Regions from separate parts of the Trinickia sp. EG282A genome, predicted to be linked through region 2. Evidence: predicted binding sites of a transcription regulator. Region 2 holds the regulator's gene; each other region holds the start of a gene.

Region 1 (10,230 bases), on a different contig from region 2:
TGGATGACATTGTGTCCGACTTCCCAAAGGCTGTAGGGCGTGAGCGATGGCAAAAAGGCGACTCGGCCAAGCCACCGGTTCAGCTTCCGGTGTCGGGTGAGGCTCTGATGGCAGGCATCGTGGCCGATGATGAACAGCCGGCCGATGACGAAGCCGGCGACGAGCCCGCAGACGGCTTTCCACATGAAGCCGTGCGTCTGTATAACCGCTGCGAGCGAAACCAAGAGCAGCGCGAAGTCGAATGTGATCAGCACCAGTGCGTAGGCGGTGTCGCTTTCACTGAACGGGATCAGCCACGACCGAATGATCCTGCGATGCGGCAGCGGCTCTCCGGCAGAGATAGGGCGGAGCGAATCAGTCATGAAACTACTGGGATAACGTGAAGTGCAAGGAGGAATGCCCTGCCCAGGGGGCCGAGCCTTTCCAGATGGATCAGCGAAGACTCGGGTCAGCGAGACATCATGCGGATGCTGACGTTGTGCATCACCCAGAGCGTTCCGAAGATCAGAAACAGCGCTGCGAATGCGGCGTAACAGAACGCGAGCACATTCCACCGCTGGCCGCGGGAAAAATCGAGATGCAGGAACGCGACCAGATGGACGACGATTTGCACGAACGCGAGCGCCCCGAGGACAATCATTGCGGTTTCCGGCGGCAGAGACCGGTGCGTGGCCAGTATGAACGATCCCGCAGTCAACAACACGGCAAGGGAAAAGCCGACGATATATCCAACAACGCTGCTGTTCCGCGCCGTCAGCGGCAAGGAAGAAGAATGGGTCATTTAAAGCACGCTCCCGAGATAAACGAAGGTAAATACGCCGATCCACACGATGTCGAGGAAGTGCCAGAATAGGCTCAAGCACGTGAGACGGGTCAGGTCGCGCTCGGAGATATCCGACGAACGGACGACGTGCGCGACGAGTACGGCCATCCAGACAAGCCCGGCTGTGACGTGGAGGCCATGCGTGCCGACCAGCGTGAAGAAGGAAGAGAGGAACGCGCTTCGGTCAGGGCCTGCCCCGCCGGCAATCAGCTGCGAAAACTCGCGCAATTCCTGAGCGAGGAAAAACGCGCCGAGCACGAAGGTCACGACGAGCCAGCCGAGCACCGCGCGACGCTGCCGGCGATGTGCGGAAATCATCGCAAAGCCGTATGTGATGCTGCTCACGAGAAGTGCGCCGGTTTCGAGTGCGACACCCGAAATATTAAAAAGATCCCGCCCGGTTGAGCCACCTGCGAACTCGTTTGACATGACGGCAAACGCGGCGAATAGAGCGGCAAACAACACGCAGTCAGTCATCAGGTATAACCAGAAGCCTAATACCGTCGGAGAGACGCCATGTTCTGCGGCCGTTACGCCGTCGGTGGTAAGCGATGCAGTTTGCGACACGGATCAGCCCTCCGCCTTTTCGGGTAACTCGACCGGTCCCAGCGTGCGCGTGCGGTTTCTCAGCGACTCCATTTCGCAGACGCGTACGGCGGGAATGACATAACCGTCATTTTGACGAAAACTGCGCGCGATCAGCGTCGCAATGATGGCTGCAAACGATAGTCCGGCGAGCCACGTGATGTGCCACACAAGCGCGAACCCTAGTGCAAGGCTGAACTGACCGATAGCAAAGCCGTCGGCAGTATTGGAAGGCATGTGGATGTCCTCATGGCTTTCTGGCGCCGCGTTGGCTTTCCCCGCTTCCTTCATGTGCGCGAAGGCGTCGAGCTCTTCCACAACCGGAAGATGCGCGAAGTTGTAGATCGGGGGCGGCGACGCAGTCGCCCATTCGAGCGTTCGACCACCCCACGGATCGCCCGTTGCATCGCGGTATTGCGGAAGGCTACGGCGTTTGACGGCGACGACGATCGAGGCTATCTGGTAGGCAACGCCACTGGCGATCAGCACAGCACCGAATGCAGCCACGACGAACCATGGATGCCACGCTGGGTTTTCGTAATGACTCAAGCGCCGCGTCGCACCCATGAATCCGAGCACGTAAAGCGGCATGAACGCCACGTAGAAGCCGATCAACCAGAACCAAAAGGCACGCTTGCCGAGCTTTTCATCAAGCTTGAAGCCGAACGCCTTCGGGAACCAGTACGCCAGACCAGCAAAGTATCCGAATGCAACACCACCGATGATTGCGTTATGGAAGTGCGCAATCAGGAAGAGACTATTATGAAGCACGAAGTCGGCACCCGGGATAGCCAGCATGACGCCGGTCATCCCGCCAATCGTGAACGTCACCATGAATCCGATCGTCCAAAGTACGGGCACCGAAAACTCGAGCCGGCCTCTGTAAATCGTGAAGAGCCAGTTGAAGACCTTCACGCCGGTCGGCACCGCGATGACCATTGTCGCAATACCGAAGAACGAATTCACGTCGGCGCCCGACCCCATCGTGAAAAAGTGATGTAGCCACACGAGGAACGAGAGGATCATGATCACGCACGAGGCATACACCATCGTCTTGTACCCGAAGAGCGGTTTCCTGGCGAACGTGGCGATGACCTCTGAGTAGATGCCGAATGCGGGCAGCACGAGGATGTACACCTCAGGATGCCCCCAAGCCCATATTAAATTCAGATAGAGCATCGGATTTCCGCCGGCGTCGTTTGTAAAGAAATGCATACCCAGATAGCGGTCAAGGGCGAGCAAGCCCACAGCGACTGTCAGAATCGGAAACGTCGCCATGATCAGCACGTTCGAGCAGAGCGCCGTCCAGGTGAACACGGGCATCTTCATAAGCGTCATGCCGGGAGTGCGCATGCGTATGATCGTGACGAAAAAGTTGATGGCTGTGATCAGCGTGCCGACGCCGGATATCTGAACGGCCCAAATGTAGTAGTCGACCCCGACGCCCGGGCTGAACTGCAGCTCCGACAGCGGCGGATAAACCAGCCATCCCGCCTTGGCGAATTCACCGATGACCAGCGAGAGATTCATCAGGATGGCGCTCACCGCCGTCATCCAGAACGAAAGCGAGTTAAGGAACGGGAATGCGACGTCACGTGCGCCGATCTGCAGCGGCACGATAAGGTTGAAGAGGCCAACCATCAGCGCCATCGCCATGAAAAAGATCATGATCGTGCCGTGTGCCGTGAAGATCTGGTCGTAGTGATGAGGCGGCAAATAGCCGGGTGAATGGTAAGCAAGCGCCTGCTGCGCGCGCATCATCAGCGCGTCGACGAAGCCGCGCACCAGCATGAGTCCCGCTACGACGAGGTACATGACACCGATCCGCTTATGATCGACGCTCGTAATCCACTCACTCCAAAGCCATTTCCATTTGCCGAGCGCCGTCAGCGTGCCTGCGACGGCGAGGGCGATCGCCAGCATCAGCACGCCTGCCCCCATGATGATGGGCTGATCGAACGGTATCGCCGAGAGTGTCAGTTTTCCAAGCATGGTCTATCCCTTGCTTCCACAGGTGCCGTCCTTGAGGTCAAGGACGTTGCCGTTGTTGTACTTCGCGATGATCTTGCGAAAGAGCTTCGGATCAATAGACGAGAAGTACATGACCGGTACATGCTCGTCCGGCTTCGCAACTGCGCCGTAGACGTCCATACTCAAGTGCTGGGGAGAAGCGCGCACCTTGTCCACCCAGGCGGCGAAGCGCACGCGATCCACCGCGATGGCACGGAATTTCATGTCAGAGAATCCCTCACCGCTGTAGTTCGCGGAGAGGCCGGCATAGTCGCCCGGATAATCGGCGATGAGATGCAGCTGCGTCTGCATGCCGGCCATCGCGTAGATCTGGCTGCCTAGCTGAGGAATAAAAAACGAGTTCATCACAGAATCCGACGTAATGCGGAACTCGACCGGCGTGCCGACGGGGAACACGACCTGGTTGACCGTAGCAATGCCGAGGTCCGGATAGATGAAGAGCCACTTCCAATCGAGCGCCACGACATCAACCTCCATCGGTTTCACCTTTGAGGCCAGTGGTCGATACGGATCGAGTTCGTGCGTCGTGCGCCAGGTCAGCAGGCCGAGATAGAGGATGATGAGCGCCGGAATCGTCCACACGACGACTTCGACCGCCGTCGAATGCGCCCATTTTGGCGAGTAGCTCGCTGCAGTGTTCGAAGCGCGATAGCGCCAGGCGAATAAAAGCGTCAGCACGATGACAGGCACGACGACGATGAGCATTGTAAGCGTCGATGTCAAAATCAGCGCCTTCTCTGCCGCACCCACAGTCCCTTTTGGGTCGAGCAATGCGGCATCGCATCCGGAAAAACAGGCAGTCACTCCCGCCACAAGGGGTATCGACCATTTCTTCAAAGCTTTTCTGGATATCATGTTTGTCCAGTCATGGGTTGAAGTACGTGGGTGTCGTATCACCTGCATACATGCAGGACCGAGCACGCTAGGGCGATCGTCCAACATCAGGGGTTGATCTGGCTTGACTGAAATCAAATAGCGAACAGCAAAAACGTGCGGCATGTTGACGCAGATGTAGCACGGCGAAGCCGTAGTCAGTGCGCGCAGGCATGCGGGATTCCACGACGAATGCGCGGCTACGGCTGCGGTGACGTAAGCACGAGCAAGCGTCATTGAGTCATGGCAGGTTGTGACCATGTAAGTTACACAAGGCTGATGACCCGCGACGGGAACCTCGATCAAGCGAGTGCAATCGAACGGCGGAAAAGCACCTTCATAGACATGCCGATGCGCTACCGCAGGATAAGGGCGGCCCCCTCCGCCAAATTCACCTAGCCTATCGACTCACCATTAATTCAGTGATGTAGGCCATCACTCACACATGTCGCCGAGAGGCGCTCGTCAGGAGGACGCGAATGCGGATCACAGTTCACCTTCACTCGTTCGATGGCATCGACCCTAGCGCATACGCGATTCTCTGGTTCGATGACGAACTGCTCGAATGGTCGCGCGAGTCCCACGCAAGCCTGACCTTACCTTCATGGGGGCGGCTGGAGGGCCGTCCCGCGAAAACGCGTGTTTGCCCGCCCGGCGGTGGAAGTCCGCTGTTCGAACTCGAGGACCTCAAACTCCGCAAACACGGCGGGCCGTTCGAAGGAGAAACAGGTGTAGCGCGGCGGGTCGCCCCTCCCTCGGCATGTGGCCGTTGGCATATCCAATGTATCGATGATCAACGCGCCCGGGCCGAATCGAGCATCTGTGCGCACGGCGACGCCTGACGCACCGGCCACCACCGCTGTCGACAGCGGGCACTAAGGGCATCGGAAAGGATGCTCGATGAAGATTCAATGTGCACGCGACGGTACATTGAAGAGAGCGAGGTCCGGCGGGTTTCCGACCCGGTCCCCGAAGGGGGGCACAGAAACCGCATCTTCATCGGGCTCGCGCCGACGGTTGCCCAACGCACGGCACTGTTCCGCACGGGGAGTTTTATTATGCAAGCATCGGCGCTCATCGTCGACACCCGCTGAAGAAAAAGCGCCGGCAGGAAGCCTGCCGGCAAAAAAGGTTCCGGCATCCGAGGGTGATGTATCGCCGGAACCAGGCACTAGCTGTAGCGTTTGCAAGCTTCGTCATCAGCGCTGCCATTTTCTCCGCATCGCACCTGCGACCCCATGCGCCCTTTCCGATTGCGCAACTGGGCGGTGTGACAGCATTCATTCGACGTTGTTCGAGTCGTGAAGGGTTGTACATTCATCATCCAGCACTTTCAAGCAGGCTTTGAAAACTGACGTGCCGATCAGGCCGGACTGCAGCAACGTGACCAATCGCTTGCGGCGAGTGTGGGAGGGGTATGAATCGCCGCCCACGATCTGCCAAACGGACGCGATTAGGGCCCGCCGTGCAGCACGTCGGAACATGAGATAGACGACACCTGCAACCGGGCCCGAGCAGATACACGCGAAAGTCCATCCGCTACGTGAAAGCCAAACGCGGTTGGCGGCCAAATGGCGCATGTCGATTGCGATCGACGCTGCGATACTGGCCGCCGCTAGCACCCACACGATCACCATCAGTTCCCGCACAGTATATCCCAAATCCGAATCTGGGATATATGATATCCGAATTTAGAATGTGTGGATGGCCCACCCGATACATGACCGCCGCTACCGTCAACTCGCCGCGCTGCTTATGGAGACGCGCAAGCAGCGTGGGCTGCTACAACAGGATCTTGCCGAGCGCCTAGGACGACCACAGTCTTTCGTCTCGAAGTACGAGAGTGGTGCGCGACGCATTGACGTCATCGAATTGCTCGACATTTTGCGCGCGCTCGAAGCCGATCCGCACGAATTCATCGATCGCATTCGAAACCTGCCGCTTGCGGCACTACCGCGTTAGACTGCCCGATCGATGTGATTTTGCGGCGCGCGGCTCGTGCGAGCTATTGCATGTGCAGCCTACTTAGCACAACAGTTAAAGTGCCCAGTTGTGACGTTTTGTGAATAGCTATATGGCACTAAGAAGCAGTACGCGCGCGTCGACCGCCCGACGGGTCTTCAATCAAGAATTCTGCGCGGTTCTTTGCGTTCGCCAACCACGCGGGAGCACGACCGCGTCCACTCCAAGTTGCACCGGTCTCAGGGTCGCGATACTTCGCCGGCTGCTGCCCTCGGATATAGTTGCCCCGCTTTTTTTCAACGTTTCCGCCAGTCGTCGATTCATCCGACGGATTGCCATCAACGAGAAAGCGCGTACGGTTCTTCGCATGCGCAATCCATGAGGGAGCGCGACCGCGTCCAGACCAGGTAGCACCAGTTTTTGGGTTTTGGTATTTCGCCGTAGCAGGAGCCGTCTGCGCAGCAGCCTTCTTACCGGGCCTCCCGCCACGTTTCTTCGCGTCAACGTGAGCCTCGATGTCAGCTAGCGTAACCCCGCCCTTTCGCATGAGTTCGACAATGCGATCGAGCGTCGCCGAGAGTTGCTTTGCTCTGATGGCTTGTGCCTGCTCTTGCAAACGCCTTATCTTTACCTCAATTGCTTCCAATGTTGCCATGACACCCTCCCGATCTTCAAAGATGACACACGATGCTACGAATCTACTTCGAGCCGACCTCCAGGGTTTGAGCATGCGATAGAAGCTCGTTGCGTTTCCGTTTCGAGAGCCTGCCAAAAATCAAAATCAAGCGGGCGAGTTCTTCATCTTCCGCGTAGAGAAACGCAACCGGTACCCGAAGTACTGCCGCGATACGGATAGCAAAGGTGTAATCCGCCTTGTGAACGCCGAGCTCATAGCGATTGATGCGCGTGCTCGCGACAAATGGATCCAGGCCCGCCTCAATCCCAAGCTGCTTCTGCGACAGCCCGGCCTCTAGGCGAGCCTCCTTCAGTCGCGTTCCAAAGATTGAAGGCGGCGCCGCGGACATTCACTGGTAGCCCGTTACAAACAGAACTACGAATATCGTTGCAAAGCGCTCGCTTAGATACTACGACTATCGTAGTATACTCCGATGCGCCGGAAATCCATGGGGATCTCAGCGGGGACACCGGTCGGAGCACTGCCCTGTGGATAATCGGCATCGCCCCCCCAACACCTCGTTCAACAGGGGTTTCCTCAATAGACCGGGGAGCACTCAATGCAAGAGATGCCGGACAAATGGCCGCCGCCCGGCCCCTCCACTGACATGAGCGAACAGGACTACCGCCGGCTGCGGATGCTCAACGAGCATCTGCAACAGGCGGAACAGTGGATTGATCGCCGCAGCAGGAAAATGTTGACCGCCTATGGCCTTGCTGCAGCTCAGTCCCGCCACACCGAGCATCTGGAGGAAGACGTCGCATTGGTCGGGACCATATTGTTCCTGCGGCGGGATGATCAGCCGCGTCTACGTCCGGAAAAACACAACGTTGTAGCACGGATCGATATTCCGATCCTATCCACGGCCGGGCGCGTTGATGAGCCACGCGTCGCCAACGCAAGGATAGTCTGCCCGCCCGCGAACGATCATGCGAACTGGTGTTCACTGTTTGTGAACCTATACGAACAGGCCTTGCAACGGAACCTAACGGAGCTTCTCAGCATAGGCGCATTGTCCATCGACGTCGCGCTTATTCAGCAGCACGTGCGCTCCTGGTAACGGCGTCCACTTGGTCCGTGCATCGGCGACGAACTTTTGCACTGCCTGTGCGGTCCTGAGATGAGAATATGAATCGCCACGGCGACTGCTCCTTGCGTTCGTCTAACGGACGTCTATCTTGATTAAGAGATAGCGAATGCATCGCGCCGAAAGTTGACGCTTTTTGGGCAAATGGCATAGAACCGTAATACACATCGAAGGAGAGAAAAAGATGGTGCTACTGAAGGTAGCCATCACCGTAGGTATCCTGCTTGCTATCGCCAGAGGCATCCGGCAATTTGATCGCCACTGTCGGCAGCGGTTTGGTCGCAACATTCTCACGGTACGAGGGTTCTGGCTCGCGGCCGTCGCGATCAATTTTCTTTGGTGGGGATACTACGCGTGGGTGACCGCGCCACTCCACCACGTACCGGCCTATGGAGGACTTATTCTCGTCACTCTAGGCATTGGGACAGTGGCGAACCTGATACACGAAAACGTTCGAGGCACGAACGTTACATACGGCGTCGGTGGGACATCACTCCAGCTTGTGCTGTTTTTCCCAGTGGCGCTCTACGGCGTACCACTGCTGGCCATCGCCTTCGTTTTCCTGCTCTTCGCAACGTACAAAAGCGTGCCCGCTTGGCTTGCTGATCGCTAGACTCTCACCGCGCGCGGGTCTACTGCGTCGAACCAGCACGTTCCTTCATCAACGATAGTCTCGGCGGCCGATTCGGTCGCGTATAGCCTACGCCCGCTTTCCCCTCATTGCCGCTCGACGTCCGGAGGCAAGCCACATAGCTGCTCGGCGCGCGAGGGCATCCCGCGATCTCCGCGTGCTAGCGCCTTTTCGGGTTGTGGTGCAGGACTGGGGCCGTCCCTCTGAATCGGCATAGCGCGTACAAAGTCCGTAATGTCGATAGCCATGGCTCGGTCCGCCCTCAGCGGCGACTCCGCCATTGCTTGCGCCACTTCGCGCCACGCGGCAAGTGCACAATCGTGAGCTCTGCATTCTGCCTGCCGCTGCTTTTCGCTGCTTGTGGCGTGCCAGTACATCGGCGCTTCACCGCGTGCGAGCATCTGCGCGACACTTTGCTCCGGGTACCGCTGGCTGACGCCGCGCGTCAGTCTAGGGGTCGCATTTGCATCGACGCCATGCTCACGGAGTTGTTCAGCAAATCGCTCGCGCCAGCGCCGTATGTCTTCCTTTCGAGGATTGAGTCGTCGTCCGTCGGGGCCGCGCACCTGCACGCTCAGATGTACATGTGGGTGAGCTTCGTCGTCATGGGCTGCGAAGACGTACGCACGTCCATCTCCGAACTCGAGGGCCGCAAAGCCTCGGGCGGCGTCCCGCACTGCCTGCCGATTCGTTCCCGGCGGCATCGATAGAAGGACGTTGAATACCTCGCGGCGATGACTCGTCTCCGGTATTCCCCACCCGCCCAACTGCCAGCTACGCGCTAGCTCGCGGACGGCGTCCGCGCCTGCGATTCTGTCTCCGTTCTGATCTTCGAGCTCCACCTGCCCGTTGCGCGAGATATAGCGCATGTGCCGACGTACCGCACCCATGCCTTGCGCGCTCGACGCCTTGTTGGTGATTTTTACCATCACTTCAGGGGAGCGCCGTAGCGTCCGCGCCACGCGATCACGCATCCGCGCTGCCTCATCACGAATTGCTGAGCGCGAGAGCCGCTGTGCCCGGGCATGCCAGAACGGCTCTGTGAACAGACGATCACCCCAGTTCAGAAGCATCGCGTCAATGTAGGTCTTCGGATAGGACATATTACCGGCTCCATCTATCCAGGTTGGCACGGATCACAGCCGCGACAGCGCGCATATGTACGTCGATCTGTTGCCGGACGGCCGCGATGTCCGGTCGATCATCGTGCACCAGACGCCCGGCGCCTCGGTTACGCCCGAGTTGCGCGAGCCAGCGGTTGATTGTCGCCAGGTGCTGGTTCGAGTCTGACAGCAAGCGCAGCTCGTTTTCGCCGAGCTGTGGCGCCTGCGTCAGATGAGCACGGATCAACGCGGCAATCCAGCGATTACTGGTCAAGCCCGAAGCGGCAGCCCGTTGCTCTACCGCTTGAAGCTCGGTGCGCGTCAACCTGACTTCGATTCGCGCGTGTGGGTCTTGGACGGTCCCCGGTGGCATCGCAGCCTCGACGTCCAGATCGCTATGCACGCCGCCGGAATCCAGCGCGACCGCGATCAACTGCCGCACGCCCTCGCCCGCTGTCA
Region 2 (10,230 bases):
CATGCTCTACAACTGGCTCGAGACGCAGCGCGCGCTGATTCGCTCGATGGACACATGGGCCGCCTCGCTCGCACGGGCGTGCGGTCTGCCCGCGCAATCTCCCGAGTCGCGCGCGATGCCCGGCTGCGAATGGCTGCGCCGCGTGTTCGAGACGACGCTGGAGCCGCCGCCGTTCGCGATCGCGTCGGTGACGCTCGGCGGCCGACGCGTTCACATCGATGAAACCGTCGTCGATCGCGTGGCATTTTGCGCGTTGCGCCGGTTCGCGCGGCGAGGGGAACATCGCGCGCGGCTCGACGGCGGCGCGCCGATTCTGCTTTGCACGCCGCTCGCAGGACATCACGCGGTCATGCTGCGGGAGACGGTGGAAACGCTGCTCGAGGACGGCGACGTCTACGTGACCGACTGGGCCAACGCACGCGACGTGCCGCTCGCCGAGGGCCGCTTCGGCCTCGACGACTACGTGCTGACCGTGGAGCGCTTCATGCGCCGCCTATGCAGCAATGGGCTGCATGTGCTCGCCGTCTGCCAGGGGACGGTGCCGGCCGTCGCCGCCGCGGCCCTCGTCGCGGCTCGCGGCGAGCCCGGGCCGCTTTCGGTCACGCTGATGGGGGGACCGATCGATACGCGACTCAATCCGACCGCCGTCGACCGGCTGGCGGCGACACATAGCATCGACTGGTTCCGCCGCACGGTCATCGATACGGTGCCGGCCTGGTATCGCGGCGGCGGACGGCGCATCTACCCCGGATACCTGCAGCATGCCGCGATCGTCGCCGCGCATCCGCATCGGCAGATGGCGCTCGAAACGCGGTACTGGACGAGCCGCCTCGCCGGCGACGACGCCAGGATAGCCGCGAGCCGGCGCGCCTTCGACGAATACGCGGCGGTGCTCGACATGACCGAAGACTACTTTCTCGATACGCTGCGCATCGTTTTCAAGGAGCAGCGGCTCGCGCGCGGTGCCTGGGACGTCGACGGCCGGCGCGTGCGCGGCAGCGCGCTCGCGGCGTCGGCGCTCTGCACGATCGAGGGAGACCGCGACGACATCACGGGCGCCGGCCAGACCCACGCGGCGCATGCGGTCTGCAGCGCGGTGCCCGACAGGCGGCGCAAACAGCTGACTATTGCCGATTGCGACCACTACGATCTTTTCACCGGTCCGCGCTGGCGCGAAGCGATCCATCCGGCGCTGGCTGCGTTCTGGCGCGAGACCCACGAGCCCCACGAGCCCCACGAGCCACAGCCCGCCGCCATCAGCTGAGGGCCCCAGCGCCCCGCGCCAGCCTTGCGTTGCGTCAGCAAAGTTCTGACAGAAACTGCGCCCCTCCACGCCGAGCGATAGTGCGTGATCGGCGCGCAGCTCGAATTCGTCAGTCTATTACTCTTCGCTAAGCAATTAAAATACACGCCCCGCCAGCCTGCGAACGACCGGAAGAGCACCGCTCGACGGGCGTGCATCGCCGCGCCAAGGGCCGCTCCGCGGTCCGGCTACGCATCGCCGCTCATTTTCCGTCACCGCCGTAGGAGAAGTCTTACAACCCTACGCTAACACTTACCGAAGTTTCATACGCCGCTGATAGGCTCGGCGCCCGCTACCACCGATACTCACATGGAAATTGTTTCGCGGCACCCAGGGCGGGTGCGCACCCAAAAGGCGGAGAACGAAGACATGCTGCTCGAATTGGAACCAGAGGAAGACACTCGCGCGGAGCGGCTGCCCCTGTCTTCGATCGTACCTATGCGTCCGCCGAAGACCACACCGCAGGCCACGCCGAAGAGCACGTCGAATGCCGCGTCGACGAACGCATCGACGAGCGCAGGCTGCTCCAGCTGCTCGATGCTGTCTGGCTGCATGCCGAACAACCTTACGTCGGAAGAACTGCGGCTCTTCGATTCGATCGTGACCGCGACGCGCCTCGTCAAGCGCGGCGAAGCGCTCTACCGCGCGAACGATGAATTCCAGAGCATTTATGCCGTGCGCGCGGGTTCGTTCAAGACGGTCGTCATGCATCGCGACGGTCGCGAGCAGGTGACGGGCTTTCACTTCGCGGGCGAAGTGCTCGGCCTCGACGGCCTTCACAGCCGGCGCCATATCGGCGATACGGTCGCGATCGAAGACAGCAGCGTCTGCATCATTCCCTACGCATTGCTCGAGGCGCTCTGCGCCGAATCGCAACCGCTGCAGCAGCAAGTCCTGCGCATGATGAGCGGCGAGATCGTTCGAGAATCGGCGCTCATGATGCTGCTCGGGACAATGCGCGCGGAGGAGCGCCTCGCGAGCTTCCTGCTCAACCTGTCGAGCCGGATGGAGGCGCGCGGGTATTCGCCGGCCGAATTCCATCTGCGCATGACGCGCGAAGAGATGGGCAACTACCTCGGCATGAAGCTCGAGACGGTGAGCCGCATGTTCTCGAAGTTTCAGCGCGACGGTCTGCTCGAAACGCGCGGCAAGCGGATTCGCATCGTCGATCTCGAAGCGCTCGCGCGCGTTTGACGCGCGCGGGTCGCGGGCGGGGCCGCCTCACCGTTTCATCGTCAGTACCGCCGCTCCCGACAGGCGGCCTTCGCGCAGGTCCGAGAGCGCGCGATTGGCTTCCGTGAACGGATACGGCGTCGTCTCGATCTCGAGCGCCGTCTCTCCCGCGATTTTCATGAACGCGTGACCGTCCTCGCGCGTCAGGTTGGCGACCGATACGATGCGACGCTCGCCCCAGAGAAGGTCGTACGAAAACGCGGGGATCGCGCTCATGTGGATCCCGCCGCAGACGACGACACCCCCCTTGACGACAGCCTCGAGCGCGCGCGGCACGAGCGCCCCGACAGGCGCGAAGATGAGCGCTGCATCGAGCGCAGCGGGCCCCCGTTCGTCGCTGCCGCCGGCCCAATGCGCGCCGAGTCGCCGTGCGAGCCGCTGCGCGACTGTATCGCCGGGACGGGTAAAAGCGTACACGGTGCGGCCCTGGTGGCGGGCGACTTGCGCGACGATGTGCGCCGCGGCGCCGAAACCGTAGATGCCGACGCGTTCGGCGTCACCGGCCATCGCGAGCGTCCGGTAGCCGATGAGCCCCGCGCAAAGCAACGGCGCCGCTGCCACGTCGGTGTAGCGATCGGGCAGCCGGAAGCAATAGCGGCTGTCGGCGACGGTGCGCTCGGCGTAGCCTCCGTCGATCGTATAGCCGGTGAATCCGGGGGCGTCGCAGAGGTTCTCTCGCCCGCGCGCGCAGTATGGGCAGTGCCCGCACGTATGCCCGAGCCACGGCACGCCCACCCGTTCGCCGATCGCGAAGCCGCTTGCCCCCTCGCCCATCGCGGCAACCGTGCCGACGATCTCGTGGCCCGGAATCAGCGGACGCTTGGGATGCGCGAGATCGCCGTCCACCACGTGAAGATCGGTGCGGCAAACTCCGCACGCATGGACGTCGATGAGCAACTGCCCCGCGGCGGGTACCGGATCGGGCAGCTCGCGCTCGGCGAGCAAAGGCGCGCTTCCGTCGAAGACCATCGCACGCATCGCTTTCTTCCTCCATCGCTTTCGGCATCGACGGCGTCGGCATCCGCGCCGGCGACCGGCTCGCTCAAGGTCGGAATCGACGACCGCGCGCGGCGGCAACGACGCGCGGCGAAGCCCGCCGGCTGCCGGCTTGCCGATCGCTATTCGTCGTAAAAGCGAAAAAAGCCGCTATGCAGCAGCACGGGCTTCTTGCCTAACTCCTGGAGCATCTTGCGTGCGGCGTGTTCGATCGCACGCCGATTGACTTCGAAGGCGCGTTGCACGTCGTCTTCACGCAGAGACTCGGCGCCGAAATGGTCCTCGAGCGCTTCCGCCGTGATCGCGCATTGCACGCGCTCGCCGTCGACGAGTGCCGGAAAGGCGAGCACGAGATCGCGGCCGCAGTATTCGGCCGGCTCCTGCGGAAAGGAGATTTGCATGTTGCCACCTCGCTGTGCCGTTCAGTCTTCCATCCAGCATAGTCGAAGGCGGGCAAGCGGAGGATCGGCGTTCTTCAACGGCACCGGGCCGCGTCCGAGCAGCCCGGCTTCGATCGCAGTGATATCAGCCGGCGGCGACCGTGCGCTGCCGCTGCTCGCCGAGGCCGGCGATGCCGAGACGCATCGTCTGCCCCGCCTTGAGGTAGATCGGCTCGGGCTTTTGGCCGAGGCCGACGCCCGGCGGCGTGCCCGTCGAGATGACATCGCCCGGCTGCAGGCTCATGCACTGCGAGAGGTAGGAAACGAGCTTCGCGACCGGGAAAATCATCGTGCGCGTGTTCCCGTTCTGATAGCGATGGCCGTCGACCTCGAGCCAGAGATCGAGGCTCTGCGGATCGCGAATTTCGTCGCGCGTGACTAGCCACGGGCCGATCGGACCGAACGTGTCGAATCCCTTGCCCTTGTCCCACTGGCCGCCGCGCTCGATCTGCCAGGCCCGCTCCGATACGTCGTTGACGACGCAGTATCCCGCCACGTAGTCGAGCGCGCTCGCTTCGTCGACGTATTTGCAGTGCCGCCCGATCACGACGCCGAGTTCGACCTCCCAATCGGTCTTCGTCGAGCCTCGCGGAATTTCGACGTCGTCGTTCGGGCCGACGATCGCGCTCGTCCACTTGTTGAAAACGACCGGCTCGGTCGGGATCGGCAGGTTCGATTCCGCCGCGTGGTCGGCATAGTTGAGCCCGATGCAGACGAGCTTGCCGACGCGGCCGACGCAAGCGCCGAGGCGCGGCTCACCCGAGACGAGCGGCAACGTCGCCGGATCGAGCGCGCGAAGGCGTGCAAGGCTCGCATCGGTCAGCGTGTCGCCCGCGATGTCGTCGACGTGGCCCGAAAGATCGCGTATGTTTCCGTCGGCGTCGACAAGACCCGGTTTTTCCTGGCCTTTCGGCCCAAAGCGAAGCAGTTTCATGGCGTGAGATAAAGGGTTTGAGTAACGATTCGGTCGAGCGTGCGATCCGACCGCGCCGGTGCGATCGACCATGATTGAGCATGCGACCCGATTCGGCAAATTGGTCGGACCACTGAAAAAGCGGCTCAGTTCGACCAGCCACCGTCGATGACGTGGATCTGCCCTGTCGTAAAGCCTGCCTCGTCTGACGCGAGGTAAGCCGCGAGCGCCGCAATTTCCTCGGGGCGACCGATGCGACCCATCGGCTGGCGCGCGACGAATGCGGCCTGTACCTCGGCGACCGACTTGCCTTGCTCGCTTGCCTGCGCGGCAATGCGCTGCTCGAGCGAGGGCGACTCGACGGTGCCCGGGCAAATCGCATTGCAGCGAATACCGCGCGTGACGAAATCGGCGGCGATGGACTTGGTCAACCCGACGACGGCGGCTTTCGATGCGCCGTAGGCAAAGCGGTTCGGTACGCCTTTTACGCTCGAGGCCGCGGATGCGACGTTGACGATCGAGCCGCCGCCGCGTTCGAGCATCGCGGGCAGGAATGCCCGGATCGTCCGATACATCGACTTGGCGTTGAGATCGAACGAGAAGTCCCAATCCGCCTCCTCGCATTCGAGCACCGTTCCCGCGTGGACGAAGCCGGCGCCATTGAGCAGCACGTCCACGCCGCCGAGCTCTCGCGCAAGCGCCGCAATCGCCGCGGAATCGCGCACGTCGAGCTTGCGCGTCTCGAACGGCACGTTGCCGAAGAGATCGACGCGAATGTCCGTGGCGATGACGCGCGCGCCTTCGCGCGCGAAACGTTCCGCGCAGGCGCGGCCGATGCCTTGGGCCGCGGCTGTGACGAGCGCCACTTTGCCGGCAAGCCGCTCAGGCGGCGGTGAAGGGAAACGTGTTTCGCTTACGTTCATGAATCCGGTGCTCCGTTCATTGATCGAATGTGGGAGGTCGATGACATCTATCGTTCGAAGACATCCGGCGCTCGCCGAGGCGAGGCGGGCAAGCCGTCAACGGTCAAGTCAAAGGCCAAGTCAAAGGCCAAGTCAAAGGCCATAAAAGGTGGTCGCGGTGCCGCCGAAAATCGCTGCGCGCTCGTCATCTGTCAACCTGCTGGTCAATCTCGTCGCGCACGCGTGCCAGCCGCCGTAATCGCCGTTGAGCTCGAGCACGGGCCAGTCGCTGCCCCACATGAGCCGCTTCGCGCCGAAGTGCGCGACCAGATGATCCACATAGGGCGCCAGCGTTTCGTCGCTCCATCCGGGCCCGGCCTCAGTGGCCAGCCCCGAAATCTTGCAATGGATCTGCGGCAGCCGCGCGAGCTCGGCGATGCGCTCGGCCCATGGCTGCCAGCCCGCATCACCCTCGGCGATCGGCGGCTTCGCGCCATGATCGATCACGATTCGCAAGTCCGGATGGCGCTGCGCGAACGTCAACAGATGGGGCAAGTGGCGCGCGAACACGAGCGCGTCGAAGGCAAGCCCATGCTCGATCAGGGCGTCGATGGCAGGCCCGAGTTGCGCTCTCGCGATCCAGTCGTCGTCGGACAGGTCCTGCAGCATCGGCCGCACGCCATTGAACTTCGGCTCGCGCGCCAGTTCGGCGATGAGCGCGGGCGCCGCGGCGTCGTCGAGCGGGACCCAGCCGACCACGCCGGCAACGACGGGATTTTCACGCGCGAGGTCGAGCAAGTAGCGTGTTTCGGCGACGGTCGGTGCTGCCTGCACGACGATGCTGCGAGCCACGCCGGCCGACTGCGCGAGCGGCGCGAAGTCGGCCGGGCCGAAATCACGATAGAGCGGCGCGAGCGCCGGCGTGAGCCAGCCGTAATCGCCGCGCGAGATTGCCCAGAAATGCTGATGCGCATCGACGGTGTTCATCGTCCCAACCTGCCTTTGCCCTGTGCTTCTTTGCTTCGCTGCCGCCTTTTGCTGACGGCGGCAGACGAAGCAAGCGATTTCAATACGGCGTCACGAAAACGCCATCAACTCCGCGGCGTGGGAGCGCTCGGATGCAGCAGGCCCGCCGCGCGCAGCGCGTCCCAGAATGCAGAGGGAATCCCTTTCGTGAATGCGTCGACATTCTGCCGCACCTCGCTCGCGTTGCGCGCCCCCGTCAATACGCTCGCGACCGCCGGGTGGGCGTAGGGAAACTGCAGGGCCGCGTGCGGCAGCGCGACGCCGTGCGCGTCGCAAACGCCTTCGATGCCGGCCACGCGCTCGACTACCTCCGCGGGCGCCTCCCCGTAGTTGAACTTGAGGTCGCTCGCCGCGCTGTTGCCGGCTTCGCGGCGCTCCTTCAGATGACGGACGCCATGCGCGAGGATGCCCGAGTTGAACGCGCCGCCGACCAGGATCGAAACGCCGCGCCGCTCGCATTCGGGCAAGAACGTGTCGAGCGTCGCCTGCTCGAGCAACGTATAGCGTCCAGCGAGCAGCGCGCAATCGATATCGAACTCGCGCATCGTCTCGACGATCGGCTGCGCCTCGTTCACACCGAGCCCGACCGCGCGCACGGCCCCTGCCTTGCGCAGCTCGTCGAGTGCCTTGAAGCCGCCTTCGCTCAACTGCCGCCAATAGTGCTCGTTGCGATCGCCGTGAGTGACGGGTCCGATGTCGTGAATGAGCAGGATATCGACCGAAGCCACCCCGAGCCGCTGCAAGCTGTCTTCGAATGAGCGCAGGATGCCGTCGCGCGTGTAATCGAAAACGGGCTCGAACGGAAGCGGATGCGCCCAGCCGTTGCTCGGTGCACGCGCGGCCGCATCGCGGCGCGGCCGCATGAGCCGGCCAGCCTTCGTGGACAGCACGAACTCCTCGCGCGGCCGATCGCGCAGTGCGGCGCCGACGTAATGCTCGGCCTTCGTATGGCCATAGTAAGGTGCCGTATCGAAGAAGCGGATGCCCGCGTCCCACGCGGCATCGATTGCCGTGCGCGCTTCGTTTTCGGTCACGTCGCTATAAAGTCCGGCGAGCCCGGCCGTTCCCAACCCGAGCGCCGTCACTTCGAGCGCAGTGCGGCCGACTTTGCGGCGCTCCGACACTGCACCGTTGCGCGTCTCGCTCATGCGCTCACCCCCGCGGGCGCGACCTGCGCGATGGGAAGACACGCCGGCCCGATGGGCTCGAATGCTTTGTAGGTCAAGATGAACTCCTGGTGGCCAAGCAGCTCCGATTTCGTCCGAGTGCCCCCCGCGGCCGCGGCGGTCAGATCGAACACCTCGCGCCCTACCTCGTCGAGCGTGCCGCGCCCCTCGAGGATGCGGCCCGCGTCGACATCCATGTCGCCCGACAGTTTGCGATAGGTCGCCGGATTCGCGCAAACTTTGACGACGGGCGAAATCGCCGAGCCCACCACCGAGCCGCGCCCCGTCGTGAAAAGAATCAAATGAGCGCCGCAGGCGATCAGCTCGCCGATCTCGGCGTTGTCGCTGATGTTCGGGAAGCCGAAGCGCGGCTCGCCGTCGGGCACGACGTCGAGCAGATAGAGACCGCCCGTCGGCGGGATATCGCCAGGCTTGACGATGCCGACGATCGGCGAGGCGCCGCTTTTCGCATAGGCGCCGAGCGACTTTTCCTCCTGTGTGGTCAGTCCGCCGTCGGCGTTGCCGACAGCGAAGCTGCCATGCCCCATGACCGTGTAATAGCGCGCGGCCTTTGCCACGCATTCGACGATGGCGTCGCCGAGCTCGGGCCGCGCCGCGCGCGACTTCATGTGAAACTCGCAGCCGACGAGTTCGCCCGTCTCCTCGAAGAGGCAGGTCGCGCCGCGCTCGATCAGCGCATCGAACGCGCGGCCGACCGCCGGGTTCGCCGTGATGCCGCTCGTGCCGTCGGAGCCGCCACAGACGGTGCCGACAATGAGTTCGTCGAAGCCCATCGGCACGGTCTGCTGCGCGCGCAGCGTCGCCCGCGCGCGGCGCACCCAGTCGACGCCGCGCATGACGGTGCTGCGCGTGCCGCCCGTTTCCTGGATGGTCAGCACTTCGACGGGCCGCCCCGTCTCCCGCACGAGATCGACGAGATAGTGCTTGTTCATGCTCTCGCAGCCGAGCGAGACGAAAAGCACGGCGCCGACGTTCGGATGCGTCGCGATGCGAGCCATCATCTTCTCGGCATACGCATTCGGGTAGCAGCCCGGAAATCCGATCAAATGGACGTCCGGGTCGTCGTCATGGGCATTCTTCGGCTCGAAGTCGGCGTCGACGACCCCTTCCTCGAAACCGGCATCGTCGAAGCGCGGCGCAAAGCGCGCGACGATTTCGCGCGCCACATGATGCGCGCACTCGACGAGGTACGCGACGGCCACGACATTGCGGATGCCCTTACGTCCGTCGCTGCGCAAATAGCCGCGTAGCGGCGCGGCGTTCGATGAAAGCTCGTTCATAGTGGGTGGTTGTTCCCCGGAAAGTTCGTCGACGCGACGACGCTCACGCTTCGCCGTGTTGATGCGAAACGAAGCTGTGACCGGCCTCGTGCGTGTACGTGGGTAGATAATCGCTGACGAGGTTGTGCATGTGCAGGTGATCGCCTCTTGCGACTTCGGTCGTGACGTGCCCGATCGGCGCCCCATAGCGGACGACTTTCTCCTCGGCGCCCAATGCGCGTCGCGCGAGCTTGTGCCCGAGCGGAATCGTCTTGCCGAGCACGACCGTTTCGCCTTCGATCACGAGCGAGGTGCCCGCCTCGAGCGTCGTGCCCGCAATGAGGCAGTTGTCCTCCGGCGAGAGCAGGATGAGCCGGGCGTCGGTCGCCTGTTGCGTCTCGCTCAGTGCCATATTTGTCTCCTGTCCTGGGCCGCGCGGCGCTCGGCAATGGCGTGATGGTGCGATGGAACCGGTATCCTAGCGCCAATCACCGTCTAGCCACCGATTCACCAATGAATATATTATTCATATGCGAATGATCGTGCGTCAAGCGGCGCGGGTGCGTATTTTCCCTGAGGAGCCCTCCAGGCCGATCACGTCCCCGTAAGATGAAGCGGCCCGGAACGCCTGGTTTCGTTCGCAATGACGCAACCCGGCAACGACGCGATGCCTACTTCTCTCGAGACTGCCAACTAATTGAACCCAGCCCAGAACTTGAAGCCGGCGGCACAGGCCCCGAGTGGTTCGCCCGGTGACGAAGCCGATCGCTATCGTGCCCCCGCACTCGACAAAGGGCTCGATATCCTCGAGCTTTTGTCGGAGCAAAAGGAAGGCCTGACGCGTGCCGAGATCATGAAGGCGCTCGGTCGCAACGCGAGCGAGATCTACCGAATGCTCGAGCGCCTCGTCGCTCGGCAGTACGTCATTCGCTCGCCTGGCGGCGACCGATACACGCTCAGCCTGAAGCTTT
Region 3 (10,230 bases), on a different contig from region 2:
TACCCGCATATGAGCGTCCGCGAAAACATGGCCTACGGGCTCAAGATCCGCGGCGTGAGCGGCGCCGAGATCGATGCGCGGGTGGCGGCGGCCGCGAAGATTCTCGAGCTCGATCCGTTGCTGTCGCGGCGCCCGCGCGAGCTCTCGGGCGGACAGCGACAGCGCGTGGCGATGGGCCGCGCAATCGTGCGCGAGCCGGCCGTTTTTCTCTTCGACGAGCCGCTTTCGAATCTCGACGCGAAGCTGCGCGTGCAAATGCGGCTCGAGATCCAGCGGTTGCATGCGCGGCTCGCAACGACGAGCCTCTATGTCACTCACGATCAGGTCGAAGCCATGACGCTGGCGGAACGCGTGATCGTCATGAATCGCGGGCATGCCGAGCAAATCGGCGCGCCGACGGAAGTCTATGAACGTCCGGCGACGGTCTTCGTAGCGGGCTTCATCGGCTCGCCGGCGATGAACCTCGTGTCAGGACGGCTGTCGCAAGAGGGCAACCGATTTGAAGTGGCCGGTGGCGGGCCGATCCTCGAGCTCGACGGCGCGCAGGCCATCGGCGGCACGGTCGAGGGCGGGCGCGAGTGGATTCTCGGTATTCGGCCCGAGCACATGACGCCGCGCGCGGACGGGCCTCGCGCATCGCTCCTCGTCGATTCGTGCGAGCTGCTCGGCGCGGACAATCTGGCGCATGGGCGCTGGGGCGACCACGATGTGACGATTCGCCTTCCGCACGGACAGCGGCCGACGCGCGGGGAGACGCTGCCGGCCGCTTTGCCGGCCGAACATCTGCATTTCTTCGATCCCGCTACGGGCAGGCGAGCGAACTGAAATGCCATCGGGAGAGCAGCGAGCGCAAGCGACGAAGCGAGAGCGGTGGCGAAGGGCGCAACGAGTGAAACCCAGATGACGATGAAGACAATCAGTTGGCCTTACCCGCGCGTGGTCGCGCATCGCGGCGGCGGCGCGCTCGCGCCCGAGAACACCTTGGCGGCGATCGATATGGGCGCGCGTTTCGAGCTGCGCATGATCGAATTCGATGCGAAGCTCTCGTCCGACGACGTCGTCTTCCTGCTCCATGACGACAAAGTGGACCGCACGTCGAACGGACGCGGAGCCGCGGCCGGCATGACCTATGCCGAACTCGAGGTGCTCGATGCCGGGAGCTGGTTCGACGCCCGTTTCGCGGGCGAGCGGATGCCGACGCTCGATGCGGTCGCCGCACGCTGCGCGGCGCTCGGACTCGCCGCGAATGTCGAGATCAAGCCGTGTCCGGGGCGCGAGGTGGCGACTGGGCGACGCGTGGCCGCGGAGGCCGCGCGGCTTTGGGCCGGCGCGAGGTTGCCGCCGCTGCTGTCGTCGTTTTCCTTCGAGGCGCTCGCGGCTGCGCGCGACGCGGCCCCGGCGCTGCCGCGCGGCTTGCTGTTCGGCGGCGTGCCCAAAGATTGGCGTTCACAGACGGCCGCGCTCGAGTGCGTCTCGTTGCACGCCGATCATCGCAAACTCGACGCGCGGCTCGTCGAGCAGATCAAGGCCGAGGGGCTCTTCATCCTCGCTTACACAGTCAACGATCCGGCACGTGCGCGCGAACTCGCGCAGTGGGGCGTCGACACGATCTGCACCGACCGCATCGACCTTATCGGTGCGGACTTCGTGGCTGCTACGTGAGCACACACTCACGTAGCGGCTTGCGGCTATGTCACCGGCTGCGCGCGAGGAGCCAGCCGGTGAGCAGGGCGAGGCCCCCCACGACGGCAACGGTTTCCCAGGGGTTTTCCCGTACGTAGTCGTTTGCGCCTGCCATCGCGTTGACTGCGCGCGTGCGCATCGTTGCGCGAGCGCCGTCGAGCCGCGCTCTCGTCACGTCGATGCGTTTCCTCAATTGCTCGCGCAATTGGGCGGCGTCGGCCTGCGCGCCTTCAGAGAGGGCTTCCTCCAGTTCCGACAGTAGTTCGCGCATTTCTCCTCCGATGTCCTCGGCGGCGTTGCGGCTATGGCGGGCGATACGGCGGGCGTGTCGTCCCGTGCTCTGCCACGTTGTTTCGAGCGCGTCTCGCGTATTCGGTAGTGCGGTCATGGTCGCTCCGTCAGCTTCTTTCCTATAACGGGATGAGGCCCCGTTCGAAGAGCGGGGAATGCCACGAGCCGCAACATCGATGCCAGCCGGCGGCTAGCCGAAGGCGCCCGCGCTCAGGACCCATGGTTCGTATGAGGGTACGAGCGCATGCGTAAAAATGGGACGAAACACGCGTAGAAAAGTGATTCGGTTCGATTGGACGGCCGGCGGCGACGCCGCCGCGGGTGCGGCGGCGCCAGCGCGGTCGCCGGGCGGCCCGAGTTGAACTAGGCTAGAAGGCGTAGCCGATCTTCGCGTAGGTCACGATCGGGTCGAGCCTGATCTTTGCTTGCGTGCGTAGCGTTGTACCAAGCGGCCCGGACGGGGACGTCGTGAAGTCGGCCGTCGCGCTGACCGGAATGTAGGACACGGACAGGCCGGCGAACCAATGCTTGGTGAAGTTGTAGTTGAAGCCGAGATTGAAAACGGGCGCCCAGGAACGATCTGCCGATGCGGTGGTCGGACCCCCCAGGACGCCTGATTCGAACGTGGTGTTCGTAATCTGCGCATCGGTGAACCAGACGCGCGTGACGCCCAGGCCGACGTAGGGGCGGAACTTGTCGTCCGGCTTCCGGAAGTTCCACTTGAAGAGCAGGGCCGGGCTCCAGAGCCGCGCGCTGCCGAGTTTGCCGAACTGCGAGAATCCGTCGGCGCCGTTGATTTCGAACTTCGGCGGAATGCCCAGTTCGAACTCCGCGGCGAGGTGATCGGTGACGAAGTAGCCGAGCGACAGCCCGAGCGTGTCGGACTGGTCGATCCGGGCGCCGGTGTTGGGCTGGTATTGGTTGATGGGCGTGCCGCCCTGGCTGATTACCTTCAACTGGTCACTGGAACTTTGAGGCGAGAGATGGAACCACCCTGTTGTGACGTAGAACGTGCCGGCCGATTGTGCATGTGCAGCCGTCGCGCAGGCGAGCGCCACGACGGCCCCCGTAGTGGCCTGTTTTAGTTTCATATGCGTCTTCCTCCATAAAAGGCCCGCCTATTATGAGTAAAAGGATTGAGTCAGACCAAGTGCGCTCGTTAGAGCATTCTCCCTAAGCGGGGCGCGCTTGCGGCGGAACCGCTCGAGGAACCGCGGCGGCTCGTGCGCCGCCTCGTCCCTTCGGGTCATCACCAACATTCTTAACGGAATCCAGCATGGCACGGCTTGCACGTCTTTACGTCCCCGAACAGCCGCAGCACGTGATCCTGCGCGGACTCGATCAGCAGCCCGCCTTCGTCGACGAGCAGGATTACGAGCTATTCGTCGATTGCTTGAAAGCCGCTTCGCGCGACCACCGCCTCGGCGTCCACGCCTATGTGCTGATGCCGGGCGCGGTGCAGCTCCTCGTCACGCCGAGCGACGAATCGAGCTTGCCCAAAGCGATGCAGGCGGTCGGCAGGCGCTACGTGGCGCACTTCAACCGCCGCTACTCGCGGCGGGGCACCCTCTGGGAAGGTCGCTATCGCGCGACCGTCATCGAAGGAGAGCGCTACTTCCTGCTTGCGAGTCGCGTAATCGAGCTTTGTCCGGTTCGTGAGCGCCTCGTGACGTCGGCGGAAGACTATCGATGGTCTAGTTATCGGCATCACATCGGCGTTGCTGTAGACAGTCTCGTCACGGACCACCCGCTTTACTGGTCGCTCGGCAATACGCCGTTCGAGCGGCAGCGCGCCTACAAGGAGCTTTGCGAGCAGCCGCTCGACGAGCGCGAGGCGAACGAGCTGCAGCAGGCGACGCTGAAAGGATGGGTGCTCGGCGGCGAGTCGTATCGAGAGTGGGCGGCGAGGGCGGCGAACCGGCGCGTCTCGCCGCTGCCGCGCGGCCGGCCGAAGAAAGTGCGCGAGACGCCGCAGACGCAATAACGCTGCTTCGCGGTTGGAACCTGCTTGCCGCCGCCTGCCCACGCATGCGTGAGCCGCAAGCGGGGTGAGTTCGCCTATTGAATGCGCGGTAGGGCGTCGGTTGGCTGCGGTTTCAGCAATGATGAATACGAGAGGGTCGCGGACGGCACGTTCAGCGTGCCGTTTTTTGCGCCCCTTTTTGATACGTCCCCAATAAAACGGCACCGTTTGAATGCGCCGCAGTAATTGGGGTCGCATCACCCGATTTTTGTTGCTATTCTATTGATTCGTCGCGTATATTCCGATTTCCGACGGTTTTTCTTCGGCGCAATGCGCCTTCCCTGCGGCCCTATCGAGAGCGGCCGCGCGGGCAAACTGCGGCTCAGCCCTTTGAGAACGACCCTTTCGAGGCCCCCTACAGGACGGTGTCCCCATGAACGAACAGCAACCGATGACTTCGGTCCCTGCGGCGCAAGGTCTGTACGACCCGCAAAACGAGCACGACGCCTGCGGCGTCGGGTTCGTCGCGCATATCAAGGGCGCGAAGACTCACGACATCATTCAGCAAGGGCTCAAGATTCTCGAGAATCTCGATCACCGCGGCGCCGTCGGCGCCGATGCGCTGATGGGCGACGGCGCCGGCATCCTGATCCAGATTCCCGATGCGTTCTATCGCGAGGAAATGGCGCGCCAGGGCGTGACGTTGCCGCCCGCCGGCGAGTACGGCGTGGGCATGATCTTTCTGCCCAAGGAGCATGCGTCTCGTCTTGCCTGCGAGCAGGAGCTCGAGCGGACGGTGAAGGCGGAGGGCCAGGTCGTCCTCGGATGGCGCGACGTGCCCGTCGATCATGCGATGCCGATATCGCCGGCCGTCAAGGCCTCCGAGCCCGTCATTCGTCAGATCTTCATCGGCCGCGGCCGCGACATCATGGTCACGGACGCGCTCGAGCGGAAGCTCTACGTGATCCGCAAGACGGCGAGCCACCGCATCCAGGCGCTCAAGCTCAAGCATGGCAAGGAGTATTTCGTGCCGTCGATGTCGGCGCGCACGGTCGTCTACAAGGGCTTGCTGCTCGCGGGCCAGGTGGGCGTCTACTATCGCGACCTGCAGGACGAGCGTGTCGTCTCCGCGCTCGCGCTCGTGCACCAGCGCTTCTCGACGAACACGTTCCCGGCCTGGGAGCTCGCGCACCCGTACCGGATGATCGCGCACAACGGCGAGATCAACACCGTGAAGGGCAACGTCAACTGGCTCAACGCGCGCACGGGCGCGATCGCGAGCGCGGTGCTCGGCGACGATCTGCACAAGCTCTGGCCGCTGATCTACCCGGGCCAGTCCGATACGGCCTCGTTCGACAACTGCCTCGAGCTGCTCGTGATGGCGGGCTATCCGCTCGTGCACGCGATGATGATGATGATCCCGGAGGCGTGGGAGCAGCACACGCTGATGGACGACAATCGGCGCGCCTTCTACGAGTATCACGCCGCCATGATGGAGCCGTGGGACGGCCCCGCCGCGATCGCGTTCACGGACGGCCGCCAGATCGGCGCGACGCTCGACCGTAACGGCCTGCGCCCCGCGCGCTATGTCATCACCGAAGACGATCTCGTGATCATGGCTTCGGAGGCCGGCGTGCTGCCGATCCCCGAATCGAAGATCGTCAAGAAGTGGCGTCTGCAGCCGGGCAAGATGTTCCTCATCGACATGGAGCACGGCCGCATCATCGACGACAAGGAGCTCAAGGACAACCTCGCGAACGCCAAGCCGTACAAGAGCTGGATCGATGCCGTGCGCATCAAGCTCGACGAGATCGAGCCGAAGGCCGAGGACATCGTCACGGAGCGCCGCGAGGCGGCGGCGCTGCTCGACCGCCAGCAGGCGTTCGGCTATACGCAGGAGGACGTCAAGTTCCTGATGGCGCCGATGGCGCAGCAGGGCGAGGAGGCGGTCGGCTCCATGGGCAACGACTCGCCGCTCGCGGTCATGTCGAACAAGAACAAGACGCTCTATCACTACTTCAAGCAGCTCTTCGCGCAGGTCACGAACCCGCCGATCGATCCGATCCGCGAAAACCTCGTGATGTCGCTCGTCTCGTTCATCGGTCCGAAGCCGAACCTGCTCGACACGAACAACATCAACCCGCCGATGCGCCTCGAAGTGTCGCAGCCCGTGCTCGACTTCAAGGACATCGCGAAGATCCGCTCGATCGATCAGTACACGGGCGGCAAGTTCAGCTCGTACGAGCTCAACATCTGTTATCCGATCGCCTGGGGCAAGGAAGGCATCGAGGCGCGCCTCGCGTCGCTTTGCGCCGAAGCCGTCGATGCCGTGAGGTCCGGCTACAACATCCTGATCGTGTCGGATCGCCGCACCGATCGTGAGAACGTCGCCATTCCGGCGCTGCTCGCCACGGCCGCGATCCATACGCACCTCGTCTCGCAGGGGCTGCGCACGAGCACGGGCCTCGTCGTCGAGACCGGCTCGGCGCGTGAAGTCCACCACTTCGCGCTGCTCGCGGGCTACGGCGCGGAAGCGGTCCATCCGTACCTCGCGATGGAAACACTCGTGCAGATGGCGCAGGGCATGAAGGGCGATCTCTCGCCCGAGAAAGCCATCTACAACTTCACGAAGGCGGTCGGCAAGGGCCTGCAGAAGGTGATGTCGAAGATGGGCATCTCGACCTACATGTCGTACACGGGCGCGCAGATTTTCGAGGCGGTCGGGCTCGCGAGCGATCTCGTCGAGAAGTACTTCAAGGGCACGGCCTCGAAGGTCGGCGGCATCGGTCTTTTCGAGGTCGCCGAGGAGGCCGTTCGTTTGCACCGCGAGGCGTTCGGCGATAACCCGGTGCTCTCGACGATGCTCGACGCCGGCGGCGAATACGCTTACCGCGTACGCGGCGAAGACCACATGTGGACGCCCGATGCGATCGCCAAGCTCCAGCATTCGACGCGCAGCAACTCGTATCAGACGTACAAGGAGTATGCGCATCTGATCAACGATCAGACGCGCCGTCACATGACGTTCCGCGGCCTTTTCGAATTCAAGGTGGAGCCGTCCAAGGCGATTCCGCTCGACGAGGTGGAGTCGGCCAAGGACATCGTGAAGCGCTTCGCGACCGGTGCGATGTCGCTCGGCTCGATCAGCACGGAGGCCCACGCGACGCTCGCGATCGCGATGAACCGCATCGGCGGCAAATCGAACACGGGCGAGGGCGGCGAGGACGAGAACCGTTATCGCAACGAGCTGCGCGGCATTCCGATCAAGAACGGCGATACGCTCGCCTCGGTGATCGGCAGCGAAGTGGTGCGCGACATCGCCCTCAAGGAAGGCGATTCTCTGCGCTCGAAGATCAAGCAGGTCGCTTCGGGCCGCTTCGGCGTCACGGCCGAGTACCTCGCCTCGGCGGATCAGATCCAGATCAAGATGGCGCAGGGCGCGAAGCCCGGCGAGGGCGGTCAGCTGCCGGGCCATAAGGTTTCAGAGTACATCGGCAAGCTGCGCTATTCGGTGCCCGGCGTCGGCCTCATCTCGCCGCCGCCGCATCACGACATCTATTCGATCGAGGATCTGGCCCAGCTCATTCACGATCTGAAGAACGCGAACCCGGTTGCGAGCATCTCGGTGAAGCTCGTCTCCGAAGTGGGCGTCGGCACGGTCGCGGCCGGTGTCGCCAAAGCCAAGGCCGACCACGTCGTGATCGCCGGTCACGATGGCGGCACGGGCGCGTCGCCGCTCTCGTCGGTCAAGCATGCGGGCACGCCGTGGGAACTCGGCCTCGCCGAGACGCAGCAGACGCTCGTGCTCAACCGCCTGCGCGGCCGTATTCGTGTGCAGGCCGACGGCCAGATGAAGACGGGCCGCGACGTTGTGATCGGTGCGCTGCTCGGCGCCGACGAGTTCGGCTTCGCGACGGCTCCGCTCGTCGTCGAGGGCTGCATCATGATGCGCAAGTGCCATCTGAACACGTGCCCGGTCGGCGTCGCCACGCAGGATCCGGTGCTGCGCGCGAAGTTCCAGGGCCAGCCCGAGCACGTCGTCAACTATTTCTTCTTCGTCGCCGAGGAAGTCCGCGAAATCATGGCGCAACTGGGCATCCGCAAGTTCGACGACCTGATCGGCCGCGCGGATCTGCTCGACATGAAGAAGGGCATCGAGCATTGGAAGGCGCGCGGCCTCGATTTCTCCAACATCTTCTATCAGCCCAAGGTTTCGGCCGACATCGCGCGCCGGCACGTCGAGGAGCAGGATCACGGCCTCGTGCGCGCACTCGATCACACGCTGATCGAGAAGTCGCGCGCGGCCATCGAGAACGGTGAGCATGTTTCGTTCATCCAGCCCGTGCGCAACGTGAACCGCACGGTCGGCGCGATGCTCTCGGGGATGATCGCGAAGAAGTACGGTCACGACGGGTTGCCCGACGACACGATCCATATCCAGTTGAAGGGCACGGCGGGGCAAAGCTTCGGCGCATTCCTCGCGCGCGGCATCACGCTCGATCTCGTCGGCGACGGCAACGACTACGTCGGCAAGGGCCTCTCGGGCGGTCGCATCATCATTCGCCCGACGAACGATTTCCGCGGCAAGTCCGAGGAAAACATCATCTGCGGCAACACGGTGATGTACGGCGCGATCGAGGGCGAGGCGTATCTGCGCGGCGTGGCCGGTGAGCGCTTCTGCGTGCGCAACTCTGGGGCTTCCGCTGTCGTCGAGGGAACGGGCGATCACGGCTGCGAGTACATGACGGGCGGCACCGTCGTGGTGCTCGGCGAGACGGGCCGCAATTTCGCGGCGGGGATGTCGGGCGGCGTTGCGTTCGTCTACGACCCCGAAGGCACGTTCGCGGGCAAGTGCAACAAGTCGATGGTCGCGCTCGAGCCCGTGCTGCAGCAGGCCGAGCAGGAGCGCACGGTCGATCGCGCACTCTGGCACACGGGCATGACCGACGAGGCGCTGCTCAAGGGGCTCGTCGAGCGGCACTTCCAGTTCACGGGCTCACCGCGCGCGAAGGCGCTGCTCGAGGATTGGGACGCGTCGCGCCGGCAGTTCGTCAAAGTCTTCCCGACCGAGTACAAGCGCGCGCTCGCCGAGCTCGGAGCGAAGAAGGCCGCCAGCGAGGTGCTCGCGGCGTGAGCGCTGCGCTCACGCGCACCTGAACGCGCCCGTTCGCCTCGCGGTGCCGGAGTCACCGGAGCGAGCGGGCGATAGATACGATGCCATCGAGGCTTGCCGCATGCGCACCACGCGCAGGCGGCGCCCGCCGGCCCCCGATACGACGATTTGGATCAAGACAAGAGAACCCCATGGGCAAGGCAACCGGTTTTCTCGAATATGAACGCCGCCACGAGGCGTACGAAGCGCCGCTCGCGCGCGTCAAGCATTACAAGGAATTCGTTCTCGCGCTGAGCGACGAGGACGCGAAGATTCAGGGCGCGCGCTGCATGGATTGCGGCATTCCGTTTTGCAACAACGGCTGCCCCGTCAACAACATCATCCCGGACTTCAACGATCTCGTTTATCGCCAGGACTGGCGGCATGCGATCGATGTCCTCCATTCGACGAACAACTTCCCCGAGTTCACGGGCCGCATCTGTCCGGCGCCGTGCGAGGCGGCCTGTACGCTCGGCATCAATGCCGATCCGGTCGGCATCAAGTCGATCGAGCACGCGATCATCGACAAGGCCTGGTCCGAAGGATGGGTCGTCTCCCAGCCGCCCAAGAACAAGACCGGCAAGAAAGTTGCCGTCGTGGGCTCGGGGCCTGCCGGCCTCGCCGCCGCGCAGCAGCTTGCGCGCGCGGGCCATGAAGTGACGGTCTTCGAGAAGAACGATCGCATCGGCGGGCTGTTGCGCTATGGCATTCCTGACTTCAAGCTCGAGAAGTGGCTCATCGACCGCCGCATGCGGCAGATGGAAGGCGAAGGCGTGACGTTCCGCACGAACGTGTTCGTCGGAAAGGATGCATTGCCGTCGCACATCGGCAACACGGCCAAGGAGACGATCACGCCCGAAGAGCTTCTCGAGAAGTTCGACGCCGTCATCGCCGCGGGCGGCTCGGAGACGCCGCGCGATCTGCCCGTGCCGGGGCGCGAGCTGGCCGGCATCCACTTCGCGATGGAGTTCTTGCCGCAGCAGAACAAGGTCAACGCCGGCGACAAGGTGGCCGATCAGCTGCTTGCCAAGGGCAAGCATGTGATCGTGATCGGCGGCGGCGATACGGGCTCCGACTGCGTCGGCACATCGAATCGTCATGGTGCGAAGAGCGTGACTCAGTTCGAGCTCTTGCCGCAGCC

Evidence for each region. Region 2 encodes FNR, which switches genes on or off when oxygen is low (the NO sensors DNR and NnrR bind a similar motif). Its sites were predicted from a motif close to TTGATNNNNATCAA; they were not measured.
Region 1: the regulator FNR is predicted to act here: its motif matches at 4,398-4,411, upstream of cyoA (ubiquinol oxidase subunit II).
Region 3: the regulator FNR is predicted to act here: its motif matches at 3,111-3,124, upstream of AB4Y31_RS28035 (OmpW family protein).

The regions. Positions count from the first base shown of each region.
Region 1 covers NZ_JBFRCC010000010.1:50,449-60,678, reverse strand. Annotated here, with positions in the region: gene AB4Y31_RS30390 (fatty acid desaturase) at 1-362, opposite strand, end outside; gene cyoD (cytochrome o ubiquinol oxidase subunit IV) at 449-781, opposite strand; gene cyoC (cytochrome o ubiquinol oxidase subunit III) at 782-1,390, opposite strand; gene cyoB (cytochrome o ubiquinol oxidase subunit I) at 1,394-3,400, opposite strand; gene cyoA (ubiquinol oxidase subunit II) at 3,404-4,294, opposite strand; gene AB4Y31_RS30365 (DUF3564 family protein) at 4,792-5,154, shown strand; gene AB4Y31_RS30360 (hypothetical protein) at 5,206-5,406, shown strand; gene AB4Y31_RS30355 (hypothetical protein) at 5,593-5,961, opposite strand; gene AB4Y31_RS30350 (helix-turn-helix domain-containing protein) at 6,017-6,274, shown strand; gene AB4Y31_RS30345 (H-NS family nucleoid-associated regulatory protein) at 6,393-6,929, opposite strand; gene AB4Y31_RS30340 (helix-turn-helix domain-containing protein) at 6,973-7,299, opposite strand; gene AB4Y31_RS30335 (hypothetical protein) at 7,510-8,010, shown strand; gene AB4Y31_RS30330 (hypothetical protein) at 8,222-8,650, shown strand; gene AB4Y31_RS30325 (relaxase/mobilization nuclease domain-containing protein) at 8,755-9,771, opposite strand; gene AB4Y31_RS30320 (plasmid stabilization protein) at 9,773-10,230, opposite strand, start outside.
Region 2 covers NZ_JBFRCC010000001.1:1,627,208-1,637,437, reverse strand. Annotated here, with positions in the region: gene phaZ (polyhydroxyalkanoate depolymerase) at 2-1,264, shown strand; gene fnr (fumarate/nitrate reduction transcriptional regulator Fnr) at 1,673-2,497, shown strand; gene AB4Y31_RS07500 (zinc-dependent alcohol dehydrogenase family protein) at 2,525-3,514, opposite strand; gene AB4Y31_RS07495 (DUF1488 domain-containing protein) at 3,655-3,933, opposite strand; gene AB4Y31_RS07490 (ureidoglycolate lyase) at 4,058-4,906, opposite strand; gene AB4Y31_RS07485 (SDR family oxidoreductase) at 5,032-5,808, opposite strand; gene AB4Y31_RS07480 (amidohydrolase) at 5,941-6,774, opposite strand; gene AB4Y31_RS07475 (aldo/keto reductase) at 6,879-7,961, opposite strand; gene AB4Y31_RS07470 (UxaA family hydrolase) at 7,958-9,280, opposite strand; gene AB4Y31_RS07465 (UxaA family hydrolase) at 9,324-9,671, opposite strand; gene AB4Y31_RS07460 (IclR family transcriptional regulator) at 9,975-10,230, shown strand, end outside.
Region 3 covers NZ_JBFRCC010000007.1:66,464-76,693, forward strand. Annotated here, with positions in the region: gene AB4Y31_RS28020 (sn-glycerol-3-phosphate import ATP-binding protein UgpC) at 1-825, shown strand, start outside; gene ugpQ (glycerophosphodiester phosphodiesterase) at 901-1,662, shown strand; gene AB4Y31_RS28030 (YqjD family protein) at 1,694-2,071, opposite strand; gene AB4Y31_RS28035 (OmpW family protein) at 2,343-3,065, opposite strand; gene AB4Y31_RS28040 (transposase) at 3,251-3,958, shown strand; gene AB4Y31_RS28045 (glutamate synthase-related protein) at 4,371-9,071, shown strand; gene AB4Y31_RS28050 (glutamate synthase subunit beta) at 9,242-10,230, shown strand, end outside.